DNA from 2 places in the Mesorhizobium huakuii genome. Region 1 is predicted to be linked to the other one. Evidence: predicted binding sites of a transcription regulator. Region 1 holds the regulator's gene; the other holds the start of a gene.
The links. Region 1 encodes PhoB, which activates phosphate uptake and scavenging genes when phosphate is short. Its sites were predicted from a motif close to TGTCATNNANCTGTCAT; they were not measured.

Region 1 (7,726 bases):
CTATGGCCAGTCGAAGGCCCTGAAGGATATCACGCTGTCGCTGCCCGAACGCAGCGTCACCGCCTTCATCGGCCCTTCGGGCTGCGGGAAGTCGACGCTGCTGCGCGTCTTCAACCGCATCTACGAGCTCTATCCCAAGCAGACCGCCGAGGGCCAGGTGCTGCTCGACGGCCAGAACGTTCTCGACCGCTCGCAGGACCTCAACCTGCTGCGCACCAAGATCGGCATGGTGTTCCAGAAGCCGACGCCGTTCCCGATGTCGATCTACGAGAACATCGCTTTCGGCGTCAGGCTCTATGAGAAGATCAGCAAGGCCGAGATGGACGGCCGTGTCGAGCAGGCGCTGAAGCGCGCGGCACTCTGGACCGAGGTCAAGGACAAGCTCAATGCCAGCGGCCTCAGCCTGTCGGGCGGCCAGCAGCAGCGGCTGTGCATCGCCCGCACCGTGGCGGTGAAGCCGGAAGTCATCCTGCTCGACGAGCCGGCCTCGGCGCTCGACCCGCTGTCGACCGCCAAGATCGAGGAGCTGATCGACGAATTGCAAGCCGACTACACGATCGTCATCGTCACCCACAATATGCAGCAGGCGGCGCGCGTGTCGAAGCAGACCGCCTTCATGTATCTGGGCGAACTGGTCGAGTTCGACAAAACCGAGAAGATCTTCACGTCGCCTCGCGAGAAGCGCACGCAAGACTACATCACCGGCCGCTTCGGCTGATCGCACGCATACGAGGACCAGGATCATGGCCGAACATACAGTCGCAGCCTTCGACGAGGATCTCGGACAGATCAGCAGACTGATCAGCGACATGGGCGATCTCGCCGGCTCGATGGTCGGCGGTGCCACCAAGGCACTGCTGAATTCCGACAATGCTCTGGCACAGCGCGTGGTCTCCGACGACGCCATCATGGATGCGCGCCAGCGCGAGCTCGACGACCGCGCCATCACACTGATCGCCAAGCGCCAGCCTATGGCCGACGATCTGCGTCATGTCGTCGGCTCGATCCGCATGGCCGGCGACCTCGAACGCATCGGCGATCTTGCCAAGAACATCGCCAAGCGCGTCGGCACCGTCGGGCTCAGCGCCACGCCGCGCGATCTTTCGCACTCCATCGACGCCATGGCGCAGCTGGTGTTGATCCAGGTGCAGGGCGTGATCGAAGAGTATGCGGCGCGCGATGCCGCCGCGCTGGCGAAGCTGCGCGCCGACGACGAGCGCATCGACGTCAAATACACCTCCGTCTTCCGCGAACTGCTGACCTATATGATGGAGGATCCGCGCAACATCACGGCTTGCACGCATCTGCTGTTCTGCGCCAAGAATCTCGAACGCATCGGCGACCATGTGACCAACATCGCCGAAAACGCGTACTATGTCCTGACCGGCACGCAACTGCCCGCCAACCGTCCAAAACAGGACGAGACGGCGATGTCGGCGCCGGCGGCCTGAGCGCAGGGGTAACCAATCGATGATCGCACCACGCATCATGGTGGTGGAGGATGAGGAGCCGCTTGGCGTGCTCCTCCGCTACAATCTGGAATCGGAGGGTTACCAGGTCGAGGTGGTGACACGCGGCGACGAAGCCGAAATCCGCCTGCAGGAAAACGTGCCCGACCTTCTGGTGCTCGACTGGATGGTGCCGGCGGTGTCCGGCATCGAACTCTGCCGGCGCCTGCGGATGCGGCCCGAGACCGAGCGGCTGCCGATCATCATGCTGACCGCGCGCGGCGAGGAAAGCGACCGTGTGCGCGGCCTTTCGACCGGCGCCGACGACTATCTGGTCAAGCCGTTCTCGACGCCGGAATTCATGGCTCGCGTCAAGGCGCTGCTGCGCCGCGCCAAGCCGGAAGTTCTGTCCAGCGTGCTCAAGGTCGGCGACATCGTGCTCGACCGCGAATCGCACCGGGTCTATCGCAAGAAGAGCGAGATCCGGCTCGGGCCGACCGAGTTCCGCCTGCTCGAATTCATGATGCGCCATCCCGGTCGCGTGTTCTCGCGCAGCCAGTTGCTCGACAATGTCTGGGGCGAGACGATCTACATCGACGAGCGCACCGTGGACGTGCATGTCGGCCGGCTGCGCAAGGCGGTCAACAATGGCCGCATGCCCGATGTTATCAGGACCATTCGGGGGGCGGGCTACGCGATCCGCGAGGATTAGGGATATGCTGATATTCAGGTGATGCCGGCCTGCGAATGGCGGTTTCCCGCGCTTCCGGTACTCACGGACCCAAATGTCCGCTCCGTTCCGGTTCTCGGAACCCGCCATTCTCGACTCGGCCTGACCTGAATCTCAACATATCCCTGCGCGTTACTCAGGCAACGTTCTTGCCGGCAACGCCTGACTTACCCTGCCCGCCCGGCGCGAAAATCTCCTGGTCGACGAAGGTCAGTGCGCGCATGGCGCAGCCTTCGCGGATCAGCGGCAGTTCGTTCGGTTCGGTGTCGAAGGAAATCGATTTCGAGTGCTGGCCGCCAGCGGTCTGGGCGATCGCCTCGCGCAATGCCGGCTCGATCAGGTCGAAGGCGGCGGCGCTGACGCCGACCATGGCGACGGGTGCGGGATCGATCAGCGCGAACAGGCTGCCGAGGCCATAGCCGAGCGCCTCGCCGGCTTTACGATAGGCTTCGCGCTCGGGCCCGTCCCGTTCCCGCGCCGTCGCGGCCAGTGCCCGCATCTGGGCGTCGCTGACATCTGCGACCGGCTCGGTGTCCTCACCGAGCTGCCGGGCATTGCGCCAGATGGCGTAGTTGCCGGCATAGGCCTCGACGCAGCCGCGCCGCCCGCAGCGGCAGAGCGCGCCGCCTGGCCGATGGATCATGTGGCCGAACTCGCCGCCCGAGGAATGGGTGCCGGTGAACAGCTCGCCCTTCAACACCAGCCCCATGCCGATGCCGTGCGAAAGCAGGATGGCGATGAAGTCGTCGCGGTAACGCTCGGGATCGCGCCAGCGCAGCGCCACCGCCATCATGTTGCAGTCGTTTTCCATGGTGGCGGGGATGCCGAACTCGGCTTCGAGTATATCGGCGAAGGCGATGTCGGTCTGTGGCGTGATCGGCGACCACAGCATCGCCCGGGCCTCGGTGTCTGTGATGCCCTGGATTGCCAGTGCGATGCGGGCGACGCTGCGCACGTCGATATCGGGATCCTCGAGGCGCCGCCGCACGATGGCGACGCATTCGCCGATCAGCGCCTCGCGCGACATGGTCAGCGTGTCCAGCCGGCGCTGTTCCTCCGATATCACCTGGCCGGCATAGTCGATGACGGCGACGGACAGGAAATTCAGCGACAGCACCACGGTCATGACGGCCGCGGCCTCCGGGTTGAGGCCGAGGCCGACCTGCGGCCTGCCGCGCTTCAGCGAGCCGGCCTCGCTCGGCTTGCCTTCGGCCAGGATGCCTTCACCGATCAGATCGGAGGAAATCGCCGATATGGTCGAATGGCTGAGGCCGGTGGTCGCGGCGATCTCGGTGCGCGAGGGCCGGCCGGCCCGGCGCACGGCCGCAATCACCATGGCGCGGTTGCGCCGGCGCAGATCGTCGTGACGGATTCCGACCGACATGTTTTCCACATCCTCCCGGTCGCCGCGGTTCCTCCGGCCCCTCAAACGCCGCGTGCGACACGGTCAAATACTGGCAGAAGCGGCCCGTCCTGTCATTTATTTATTCCGAGGCTCGAAAAAATTCGCAGGGACATCAAAATCCATCAGAATCGTTGTTGACAGCGTTCCGGTGTTGGACCAGTGTTTTTCGAGGCTCGAAAAAATAGAGCCTCTGTGCCGGCCTTAGGGCCAGTTTGGTCGCGCCATACGCGGCGCAGGGAGGAATATCATGAAGAGATTCACAGCCGCCATCCTGGCGGGTGTCGCCATGTCGCTGACGCTTGCGTCGGTCGCGCAGGCGAAGGACAAGGTCATCGGCGTTTCGTGGTCCAACTTCCAGGAAGAGCGCTGGAAGACTGACGAAGCCGCCATGAAGAAGGCCATCGAGGCCGCCGGCGACAAGTACATTTCCGCCGACGCACAGTCCAATCCCGGCAAGCAGCTTACCGATGTCGAGAGCCTCATCTCGCAGGGCGCCAATTCGTTGATCATCCTGGCGCAGGACGCCTCGGCCATCGGCCCGGCCGTGCAGAAGGCGTTGGACGAAGGCATTCCGGTCGTCGGCTATGACCGCCTGATCGAGAACAAGGACGTCTTCTACCTGACCTTCGACAACAAGGAAGTCGGCCGCTTGCAGGCCGCTGCGGTGTTCAAGGCCAAGCCGGAAGGCAATTATGTCTTTATCAAGGGCTCGGGCGCCGATCCGAATGCCGACTTCCTGTTCTCGGGCTCGATGGAAGTGCTCAAGGCGGCCATCGACAGCGGCAAGATCAAGAATGTCGGTGAGGCCTATACGGATGGCTGGCTGCCCGCCAACGCCCAGAAGAACATGGAACAGTTCCTGACCGCCAACGACAACAAGGTCGATGCGGTCGTCGCGGCCAATGACGGCACCGCCGGCGGCGTCGTCGCGGCGCTGACGGCGCAAGGTCTCGCCGGCACCGTGCCGGTGTCGGGCCAGGACGGCGACCATGCCGCGCTCAACCGCATCGCGCTCGGCACCCAGACCGTGTCGGTTTGGAAGGACGCGCGCGAACTCGGCAAGAACGCCGCCGAGATTGCCTCGCAGCTGGCCGACGGCAAGAAGATGACCGACATCGCCGGCGTCAAGGACTTCACGACGCCTGGCGGCAACACCGTCAAGTCGCTGTTCCTGACCCCGGTCGCCATCACCAAGGACAATCTCAACGTCGTCATCGACGCCGGCTGGATCAAGAAGGACGAAGTCTGCGCGGGCGTCGCTGCCGGCAGCGTCGCGGCCTGCAACTAAACGGCGCAATACGGTTCGATATCGACGCCGCGGCCCAAAAGCCGCGGCGTTTCTCCAGGGGCTTCCCGCTTCAAGTGACTGCGGAAAGCAAATAGCATCCATGTTCCGGCATCCGCGCCAGACGGTAAACCGGTGGGAGGATAGCATGACCGACACGACCTCTAATCAACCGGTCGGCAGCACGGCGGCGGACAAAGCGCGTGCATCCGAACTCAGCGCCGTTGGAAGGTTTCTCAAGGCTACCGAACTCGACACGCGCATGCTCGGCATGGTCGGTGCGCTGCTGGTCATCTGGGTCGGCATCCATATCCTGTCGGGTGGACTTTTCCTGACGCCACGCAATCTGTGGAACCTGTCGGTGCAGACCTCTTCGGTCGCGATCATGGCGACCGGCATGGTGCTGGTCATCGTCATGCGCAACATCGACCTCTCGGTCGGATCCGTCGAAGGCGTGATCGGCATGATCATGGGCGTGGCGCAGGCCGAGTTCCTCATTCGCGTCGTCGGTTTCCAGCTTGGAAACCCCTGGCTCTGGATCATCGCGCTGGCGGCCGGCGTGGTGCTTGGTCTCCTGATCGGCGCATTCCAGGGCTTCATCATCGCCTATATGGAGGTTCCGGCCTTCATCGTGACGCTGGGCGGCCTGCTGGTCTGGCGCGGCATGGCATGGCTGATCACCAGCGGGCGCACGGTCGCGCCGCTCGACACAACCTTCCAGCTGATGGGCGGCGGACCACGCGGCTCGATCGGCGCCACCGCCAGCTGGATCGTCGGTGTCGTCGCTTGCGTGGCGGTCGCCTTCATGCTGCTCAACGGCAGGTCGCAGCGCAAGCGGTTCCACTTTCCGCTGCGCCCCGTTTGGGCCGAGACCTTGCTTGGCGTGGTTGCTTGCGCCGCTATCCTTGGCGCCGTCTGGATCGCCAATTCCTATCCATGGCCGATCGGCATCGTGCGCCAGTACGCCCAGCAGAACGGCATTACCGTTCCCGAGGGCGGGCTGTTCATCGCGCATGGCATTGCCATACCGGTGCTGATGGCGGTGGCAGTGGGCATCATCATGACCTTCATCACCAAGCGCACGCGTTTCGGCCGCTATGTCTTTGCCATCGGCGGCAATCCGGAGGCGGCCGAACTCGCCGGTATCAACACACGCTGGGTGACCATGAAGGTGTTCATGATCATGGGCGTGCTGGCCGCGATCAGCGCGGCGATCTCGTCGGCGCGGCTCAACGCGTCGACCAATGCGCTTGGCACGTTGGATGAACTTCTGGTCATCGCCGCCGCTGTCATCGGCGGCACGTCGCTCGCCGGCGGCGCCGGCACGGTGATGGGCGCCATGCTGGGCGCGCTTCTGATGCAGTCATTGCAGTCGGGCATGGTGCTGCTCGGCATCGACTCGCCGCTGCAGAGCATCGTCGTCGGCGCCGTGCTGGTCATCGCGGTGTGGCTCGACACCGTCTATCGCAAGCGGGTTTAGGGGAGAAACGATCATGGCCGACAAAACCGCTCCCGCAACTTCCCCCACAACTGCCCCCTCTGGCACGCCGCTGATCGACATGCGCAACATCTCGATCGCCTTTGGCGGCATCCGCGCCGTCGACGATGCCTCGATCGATCTTTTCCCCGGCGAGGTCGTGGCGCTGCTCGGCCATAACGGCGCCGGCAAATCGACGTTGATCAAGATCCTCTCCGGCGCCTACAAGCGCGATGCCGGCCAGATCTTCGTCAATGGCGAGGAGGCTTCGATCGCCAATCCGCGCGATGCCAAGAAATACGGCATCGAGACGATCTACCAGACACTCGCGCTGGCCGACAATGTCGACGCCGCCGCCAATCTGTTCCTCGGGCGCGAGCTGATGACCGGCTGGGGCACGCTCGACGACGTTGCCATGGAGGCCGAGGCGCGCAAGGTGATGGGCCGGCTCAATCCGCGCTTCCAGCGCTTCAAGGAGCCGGTGATCAAGCTGTCGGGCGGACAGCGGCAATCGGTGGCGATTGCGCGCGCGATCCTGTTCAACGCCCGCATCCTGATCATGGACGAGCCGACGGCCGCCCTTGGTCCGCAGGAGACGGCGCAGGTCGGCGAACTGGTCAAGCAGCTCAAATCCGATGGCATCGGCATCTTCCTGATCAGCCACGACATTCACGATGTGTTCGAACTGGCCGACCGGGTCTGCGTCATGAAGAACGGCCAGGTCGTCGGCACCGCGCGCACCACCGATGTCACCCAGGACGAGGTGCTCGGCATGATCATCCTGGGCAAATGTCCTCCGGGCGCCATTCCCGGGCCGGGCGCGCTGAAGATCGCCGCCTGAGGCTGTCGGCGGCCCGGTATGGGCTTGATTGGCATCGCCCGTTGCCGCTCACGTGATATGCCAGTGACCGCGATGGCTTGGCCTTGCCATTGTGTTGGCCCGGCGACTTGCCCATAAAGGTCCGGTATTGCCCATGGACCACATCATCCGTTGAAGAAACTTTTTCCGATTGTCGCGTTCATCGCCGTTGCGCTGATCAGCATGACCATGGCGGGGTTCGCCTATTTCGCGACGCAGGAGGCCTCCCGCATCAAGTTCGAAGCGGCGGCCGACGATGCACTCAACCGGATCGAGAGCCGGATCGACCTGCATTTGTCGCTGCTGCGGTCGACACAGGCGCTGTTCGATGCCCGCAATGGCGACATCTCCCAGAACGAATTCAAGGCGTTCTTCAACGCGCTGGATGTCGACAACAATTTCGCCGGCCTGCGCGGCATCGGCTTCCTCGGCCTCGTCAAGACGGGCGACGAGGCGGCGGTTGAACGCGACATCCTCCATGATTTTGGCGTCAGCCATCCGGTCTATCCGGAAACGACGCAG
Region 2 (7,726 bases), 700 kb from region 1:
TTGTTTTGGCCGCATTTCCGCGATGAGAGTTGTTTGCACCTGGCGGCGGAATGCTCCGGAGCGCAAGCGGCTCGGCGCAGGCCTCGGCAATCGGCACCGATCTGCTGTATGGGTTTGCGCGCGATCAAACGGTTACAGCGTCCTGCGACCTTGTCGGGATGCTGGGGTGGTGGATGGGTTTTAAGAGTGAATGGCTGATACGACGACCGGACCGATGATGGAGCAGGTGGTGGCAGTCGAGCCGGCGATCGTCATTGGCGCCGGCGCCGCCGGACTGGCTGTCGCGCAGGCTTTGATCAAGGCCGGCGTGCCGGTGGCAATCCTGGAAAAGGAGAGCCGGCTGGCAGAGCCCTGGCATCGGCGGCACCAGCAGCTGCATCTCAACACCCATCGCGATCTCTCGGCGCTGCCCGGCCTTTCCTATCCCGGGGATACGCCAGCCTTTCCACCCAAGAGCGTCGTTATCCGCCATATGAACGATTTCCGCGAGGCGAACCGGCTGCCGGTGGAGTTTGGCGTCGCCGTCGAGACCATCGTGTTCCGGGGCGACCACTGGGCCGTGCGCACCAGCACCGGCTCGCGCCTGGCGCGCCATGTCGTCGTCGCCACCGGCCGCGACAAGGAGCCCTTCACGCCGCAGTGGAAGGGCATAGAGGCCTTCGCCGGCCGGATCATCCATTCGGCGGATTTTGGCGACGCCAAGTCCTATGCCGGCAAGAAGGTGCTGGTCGTCGGCGCGGGCAATTCGGGTTTCGACGCCCTCAATCATCTCGCCGGCGTGGACACGGCTTCTCTCTGGCTGTCGGCCCGCAATGGCCCAGCCCTCCTGCCCAAGCGGATCGGCAAGATCGCCGTGCACCGGCTTTCGCCGCTCATGGCGCGCTTGCCGTTGCGCGTCGCCGATGCGGCGATCGCCGCGACGCAGCGCCTGGTTTTCGGCGATCTGACCAAATTCGGCATGCCGCCCGCGCCGTCGGGCGGCGCCAGCCGCCTGACCTCCGACTACACCGCGATCGCCGCGGATGACGGCGCCGTCGACGCCATCAAATCGGGCAAGATCGTCGTGGTGCCGGCGATACGCGAGTTCACCCGCGACGGCGTGATCCTGGCCAATGGCAGCTTGATCGATCCCGATATCGTCATTGCCGCAACAGGCTACCGCACCGGTCTGGAGCGCATGGTCGGTAATCTCGGCGTGCTCGACAGCAAGGGCGTCCCGCTCTTCAATGGCGGCGAAGCCGATCCGAAACTGCCCGGCCTGTGGTTCACCGGCATGCGGCCGAGCATCCGCGGCTGCTTCGCCAATGCCGCCATCTTGGGCAATGCGATCGCCAGGCGGATCGCCGGCTCTTCTCGGCCCTCGGGCGTGTCACGCTGATTTGATCGCAGAGGCGGACGCCAAGCATACGGCGGCTTTTGACAATTTGCATGCCATGTTATATAACATGTTACAATTTATCGCGGAATGATGATGGAAGACGTTATCCGGTCTCTTGGTTATCTCTGCTTGGGCAGCCGGCTGAAGCGCATTGGCGAGCAATTGCAGGCCGATGCACAACAGCTGCTCGATGGCCTGGAGGTTCCGCTTCAATCGAGCCAGTACCCCCTGCTGGCCGCACTCGACAGGCTGGGACCGCTGGCCGTCGGCGAGCTGGCGCAATCGCTCGGGCTGACACAGCCGGGCGTGACAAGAAGCGTGTCGCTTCTGGCCGAGCTGGGGCTGGTCGAAACCATTCAGTCGCAAGATGACCAGCGGCGGCGGATGGTCTCGCTGACCGGCAAGGGCCAGCGCCTGGTCGATGTCGCGAAACGGGATGTGTGGCCACGCATCGAGAACGCCGTCGCGGATCTGTGCCGGGATCTTTCCGGGCCGCTTCTCGATCAACTCGCTGCCATCGAGGATGGGCTGGCCACAGCCCCGCTCGATCGTCGTGTCAAAAAGGGCGCCGTGCAATGAAACATGTTCTCGACCGACCCGTCTGGAGCGCGCTTGAGACGCGGCATCAGGCCTTCGCGCAAGGCGGCAAGCTTGCCAGGCGCTATTCCCCGTCCATCGCCCTGTTTGCCGCCACCGCTGCCGACGACGCCGCAAGCCTGCAGGCGCTCGGCGAACTCGTTGGCCCTGATGAGAGCGTCATCATGGCGCAAGCCGACACCATTGTTCTTCCGTCGGGCCTCGCGGCGATCTCGACCGCCGACGCTGTGCAGATGGTCGCCGGCGCGCCATTGCAGACCGTTTCGGACGAGCGCGTCCAGCCCCTGACACGTAACGACACGGCCGAAATGCTGGCCCTGGCATCGCTCACCAAGCCCGGCCCGTTCACATCAGGGGCCTTGAGCCTCGGCGCCTTCTGGGGCGTGAAGGTCGAGGGCAGGTTGGTGGCGATGGCCGGCGAGCGCATGAAGCAGCCGGGCTATACCGAACTCAGCGGCGTCTGCTCGCACCCCGATTTTCGTGGCGCTGGCCTTGGCCGGCTGTTGTCCGTGTTCGTGGCCAATCAGATTTTCGTACGCGGCGAAATCCCGTACCTGCACGCCTTTGCCACAAACACCGGCGCGATAAGGCTTTACGAGTCCATCGGCTTCAGCTTGAGGAGCACGATAAATGTGGCGGTGGTTCAGCGCGCCGGATAGTTGGCGAGGTGCAAAAAGCAAGCAGTTGGTACATTCTGCCGGGGAAGCGGAGGTACTCCTCTATGGCTGCGGGCCGGTGGATAAGCAAAAAATGGCATTCCGCGCGGGATCGCCATCGAGCCTATCTGGATTTCGTTAGCCGGCATCCCATCTCGCTTGTGCCACTTGCAGCACTCTATGTCGGTCTGGTCGCGTTCTTGCTGGTTTGTTGCGTCGTCGTGGTCTCCAGCCTTGTCGACTTCCTGTGGCGCGGTCTTGAGCCTGACGCAAAGCTCAACATCGTACTTCCCTTCACCGTGATTTTCCTCTGGGGCCCGCTCACACTTATCGTCGCGGCCCACTACCTCTACGTCACATTCGTCAGCTTCCTGTCGGCGTCGCAACTCAGAAGTTTTGCGCGGCCGGTCTTCCAGGTGCTGCAGCTCGTTGCGACCACGATGATCTTCTTCGCGGCGGTTCACTACTACATCGCCCTGTTAACCGACGGCGTCGCCTATGATGGGCTCCTGCGCCCGATGCCGGAGGGCGGCTGGTCGCCCTGGGTCAACTGGTTCGACAAGCTTATCTTCGTGCCGTCCGCGGCAACAATTGTCGACTGTATCTACTTCAGCGCGGTCACAATGGCGACCGTCGGCTACGGTGACATCAAACCACTGACGATGACGGCGAAGATCGCGACCATTGCCGAAATCCTGTTTTCCTTCGGGCTGATCGTCGTGGTGCTGGGATGGGTGATCGGCCACGCTAAGGGCGCCGGTCCGGTTGCGCCCACCATCGTGCCGCCCACCGACAGCCAAACGTCCGCGGAATGAAGCGTTATCTCACGCCGATTTCGGCTCCAGCCGGCGGAAACCGACGGCGTCCGTCAGCATCGCCTCGTCGACCATGCCGGCATTGTGGAGCGCAAGCAGGGTCAGGGCGATTTCGCGCGCTTGCGGCGAATCGGGGTGGGCTTCGCGCTTGAGGCAGGCTTCGTCAAAGACGCGCTGCAGCCTGGCGATTTCGGCGGGCTTGAGCAGGCCACGATCATAGACGGACTTCGACATGGCGGTCTCCTGAAGGAGGAGTTAGGGCGCCACCTGTAAATTGCCAATCTTTCCCGGAGCTTGAATAGGTTTCATGCCGAAGGAGGGGCATTCGGGAACCGAACCCCCTCCCAAGGCTGCAAACCGGCGCCCGAGATCAAACCGCGATCTTGCCGCCGCCTTGCCTGGTGATGGCGACGACCGACGGCCGCACCGGCATGTCGGGCTTGAAATCGGGCCAGCGCGTCGACGGATCCTCATAGTAGGACGGGCGGCCAAAACCGTCCCAATCCTCGCCGCCATCGCCCGGATGCTGGACGGCGACGAAGGCGGTCTGATCATCCGGTGCAAACAGCGGGCCGCACATTTCGGCGCCGATCGGCACGCGGAAGAACAGCTTCGAGGTCGCCCGTGCAGCCCCCTCCGTGTCGACCGCCCACAGGCCGTCGGTGCGGCCGGTGGCCTTTGGGCCCTGGCCGTCGGTGGCGACCCACAGGCGCCCGGCCGAATCGACCGCGCAATTGTCGGGCATGCCGAACCAGCCATTGGCCGTCGTCGCCGTCGAGAAGGTGGCGCCGACATCGGCAACCGAGGGATCGCCGCATTTCAACAGCACTTCCCATTTGCCCTTGGTGGCGGTGAAATCGCCGTCGGTCTCGGTGATCTCGATGATGTGGCCGAAGGCATTTTCGGCGCGCGGGTTGGCGGCATCGACCTGGTCGGCCTTGCGCTTCGAATTGTTGGTCAGCATGACATAAACCTTGCCGTTGACCCCATTGGGCTGGATGTCCTCGGGCCGGTCCATCTTGGTGGCGCCGAGCAGATCGGCGGCGCGCCGCGTCTCGATCAGCACGTCGGCCTGGCCAGCGAAGCCGTTTTCCGCCGTCAGCGGCCCCTGGCCGAAGACGATCGGCAGCCAGTCGACCGTGCCGTCCTCGGCGAATTTGGCGACATGCAGCGTGCCGTCGTCGAGCAGGTCCTTGTTGGCGGCATGGTCGTTGGCGTTGAAGGCGCCCTTGGTGACGAATTTGTAGACATAGTCGAAGCGTTCGTCGTCGCCGAGATAGAAGACGACGCGGCCGTCCTTGGCGACGATCGATTCGGCGCCTTCATGCTTGAAGCGCCCCATGGCGGTGCGCTTCCTCGGCGTCGAGGTCGGATCGTTGACGTCGACCTCGACGATCCAGCCGAAGCGATTGGGTTCGTTCGGCTCCTTGGCGAGGTTGAAGCGGTCGTAATGCGCGCCCCATTCATAGGCGCCTTCCGGAATGCCGAGCCGCTTGTAGTTGGCGGCTTCCTTGTGGCCCTCGGGCAGTTCGCCGGAGAAATAGCCGTGGATGTTCTCCTCGGCCATCACATAGGTGCCCCAGGGTGTGACGCCGCCGGCGCAATTGTTGAAAGTGCCGAACACCTTGGTGCCGGACGGATCGGCATTGGTCTTGACGCGGTCATGGCCGGCGACCGGACCGGAGAGCGCCATTTCGGTGGTGGAGGTGATGCGGCGGTTGAGCTTGCCGTCACGCACCACTTGCCACTTGCCGCCCTGCTTGCGGATCTCGACGATGGTGCCGCCATGCGCCGCCATCTCGACATCGACCTGCTCCTTCGAGAGCGGGGCGACCTCGGCCTTCTTCTTCCCGTCCTTCTCGACGATCGAAACGATGCCGGGGAACATCAGATGCGGGTTGGTGTATTCGTGGTTGACCACCAGCAGCCCGTGCTCGGCCGAGCCGTCGATCGCGATATAGCCGACATAGTCATTGTTGTAGCCGAACTGTTTCGCCTGGGCCTGCGCCGACTGCTTCGTCGGGTCGAACTCCGGTGAATCGGCAAACAGCGGATCGCCCCAGCGCAACAGCACGTCGGCGTCATAGCCCGGCGCGACGTGGTGCTTGTCGTCGATGCCGGCCTGGAGCTCGTCGAATTTGAAGGCGGAGCCTTCCGCGGCGCGGGCATCGTCGGCGGCGATCATGGCCAGCGGGCTGACGGTGGCGGCGATCGCCGAGACGGCGAGTGATCCCTTCAGGAAACCCCGGCGCGAGAACCGCGCGGCGATGATATCGCCCATGGTGCGGTTGTCGGTGGGGTTGATGGCCGGTCCTTCGTTTTCCTCGAGCAGGCTGGTGCGGAATCGGGCGTCGGGGGAGCGATGTTCGGTCATGAGGGCCTCTGGCTTGGAGTGGCTGGAGCTTGTTGCCTGTTCGACCCCTTACGTCAGGCCGATCACATTTTCGTGACATCATACAAGCACCAATGCCCGAGGCGAGGCGACCCGTCACGCACGACATCAGACTTTGGTCCAACCTTGCGCTTGCAAAGGTCCTGGAGGACAACCGCAACGGTCGCAGGTCGCTTCCGGTCACTACATCTTTCGGGGATGTTGTTGGGTGCACTGCAACTTTGGGGGTGGGCACCGGCTCAATCGATGGAGATCAGGATGCACGGATCGATCACGGCCCGTTGTCGCCGGCTTGCGCTCGTCTCGTCGGCTGCTCTGGCGCTGACCATTATTCCCTATCGAATTGCCCTGCACGGCTCCGCCCCTGCAATCGATGCCGCATACGCACAGGCTGCCAAAGGCGGTGGCAATGGCGGTGGCAATGGCGGCGGCAACGGCGGTGGCAATGGCGGCGGCAACAGTGGTGGCAATGGCGGCGGCAACAGCGGTGGCAATGGCGGCGGCGGCAACAACGGCAACGGGAATGGAAACGGCGGCAATTCCGGAACGGATGACGGTGGCGGCGATACGGGATCCGGCAAGGGCCAGAACGACCAAGGCGCCAGCCATGTCAACGCAACGACCGGCGACAAGGTCGAGGTAGACGGCAACAAGATCACGGTCACGCATCCCGACGGCATAACCGAAAAGATCGAGAACGGCCGTTTCAGGATGAAGGATGCGCTGGGGCGCACGATCATCGACCGCCGGGCCACGCCGGCCGATGTCAGCCGTCTGAAGGCCTTGTGAGGCTGGTCAACAGGCAACGACCAGCTTCACAAGTCACCTCCGCCGCCCCCGGCGGAGGTGACTTGTTTTTTGTCCGGCCCTCGCGCGGTTCCGCGACGGCCTGACCCATTATTTTGACGCAATTCCCAAGAAAGCGCTATGCGCTTTCTTGGGAAAGCCGCTTCACACTTTTCCTGGAATTGCTCTAGCCTGGAATTGCCCTAGGGGCGGTTCCTGTCCCGGTCGCGCAACTCGCGCATCATCAGAGCCGCTTCAGTGCGGTTTCGCACATGGAGTTTCGACAGCACCCCGGTCATGTGGTGCTTGACCGTCTTCTCCTGCAGCTCCAGGCGCAAGGCAACCTCCTTGTTGCTGAGCCCTTCCGCCACCAGCCGCAGGATTTCCGTCTGTCGTTCGGTCAGGTGCCGCAACCGGTCCGCCACACCGTCGGCGGGTTGCGGCGATTGGAGATCGGAAAGCAGCCGCGCCGACAGCGTCGGCGTCAGATAGCTCTCGCCGGCCGCCACGTTGCGCAGGATGTCGGCCAGCGCGCGCGACCCGACACCCTTGAGGATATAGCCTTGCACCCCTGCGTTCAGGGCCTTGGTTACATCGGCATTGGCCTCCGAAACGGTCAGCATGACGATCTTCTGTGCGGGATGGTCGGCAAGGATGCTTGCAACCGCGGCCAGGCCGCCGCCCGGCATGGAGATGTCGAGCAGCAATATGTCGGGCTGCACCGTCGAGGCGATGCGTTCGGCATCCTGCGCCGTCGCACCTTCGCCGACGATCTCGAAACCTCCGATCTCCGACAGGCTGCGCGACACGCCTTCGCGAAACAGCGGATGATCGTCGACAACGGCAATGCGAATGGCCCCAATCATGCTTGCTCCTCAATCGAAAGACTGATCACCAATCGCGTGCCGTGCGCTCCGGTCAAGGTCTGGAACTGGCCGCCAATGCTTTCGACCCGCTCCCTGAGGCCGGCGAGCCCCAGCCCCTCGACCCGCGCCGGGTCGAAGCCCGGCCCGCCATCCGACACTTCGACAAAAAGCCTGCCGCTCTTCATCCCGGCACGCACCGCCTGGTCCTTGGCCCGCCCGTGGCGATAGGCATTGTT

Region 2: the regulator PhoB is predicted to act here: its motif matches at 5,882-5,898, upstream of HB778_RS14520 (PhoX family protein).

Annotation. Positions count from the first base shown of each region.
Region 1 is NZ_CP050296.1:2,225,030-2,232,755, reverse strand. It holds gene pstB (phosphate ABC transporter ATP-binding protein PstB) at 1-718, shown strand, start outside; gene phoU (phosphate signaling complex protein PhoU) at 744-1,451, shown strand; gene phoB (phosphate regulon transcriptional regulator PhoB) at 1,471-2,160, shown strand; gene HB778_RS10890 (ROK family protein) at 2,315-3,562, opposite strand; gene xylF (D-xylose ABC transporter substrate-binding protein) at 3,831-4,871, shown strand; gene HB778_RS10880 (sugar ABC transporter permease) at 5,017-6,348, shown strand; gene HB778_RS10875 (ATP-binding cassette domain-containing protein) at 6,362-7,186, shown strand; gene HB778_RS10870 (CHASE domain-containing protein) at 7,337-7,726, shown strand, end outside.
Region 2 is NZ_CP050296.1:2,923,521-2,931,246, forward strand. It holds gene HB778_RS14495 (flavin-containing monooxygenase) at 191-1,378, shown strand; gene HB778_RS14500 (MarR family winged helix-turn-helix transcriptional regulator) at 1,469-1,957, shown strand; gene HB778_RS14505 (GNAT family N-acetyltransferase) at 1,954-2,634, shown strand; gene HB778_RS14510 (potassium channel family protein) at 2,697-3,446, shown strand; gene HB778_RS14515 (hypothetical protein) at 3,456-3,680, opposite strand; gene HB778_RS14520 (PhoX family protein) at 3,817-5,820, opposite strand; gene HB778_RS14525 (hypothetical protein) at 6,097-6,627, shown strand; gene HB778_RS14530 (response regulator) at 6,828-7,490, opposite strand; gene HB778_RS14535 (sensor histidine kinase) at 7,487-7,726, opposite strand, start outside.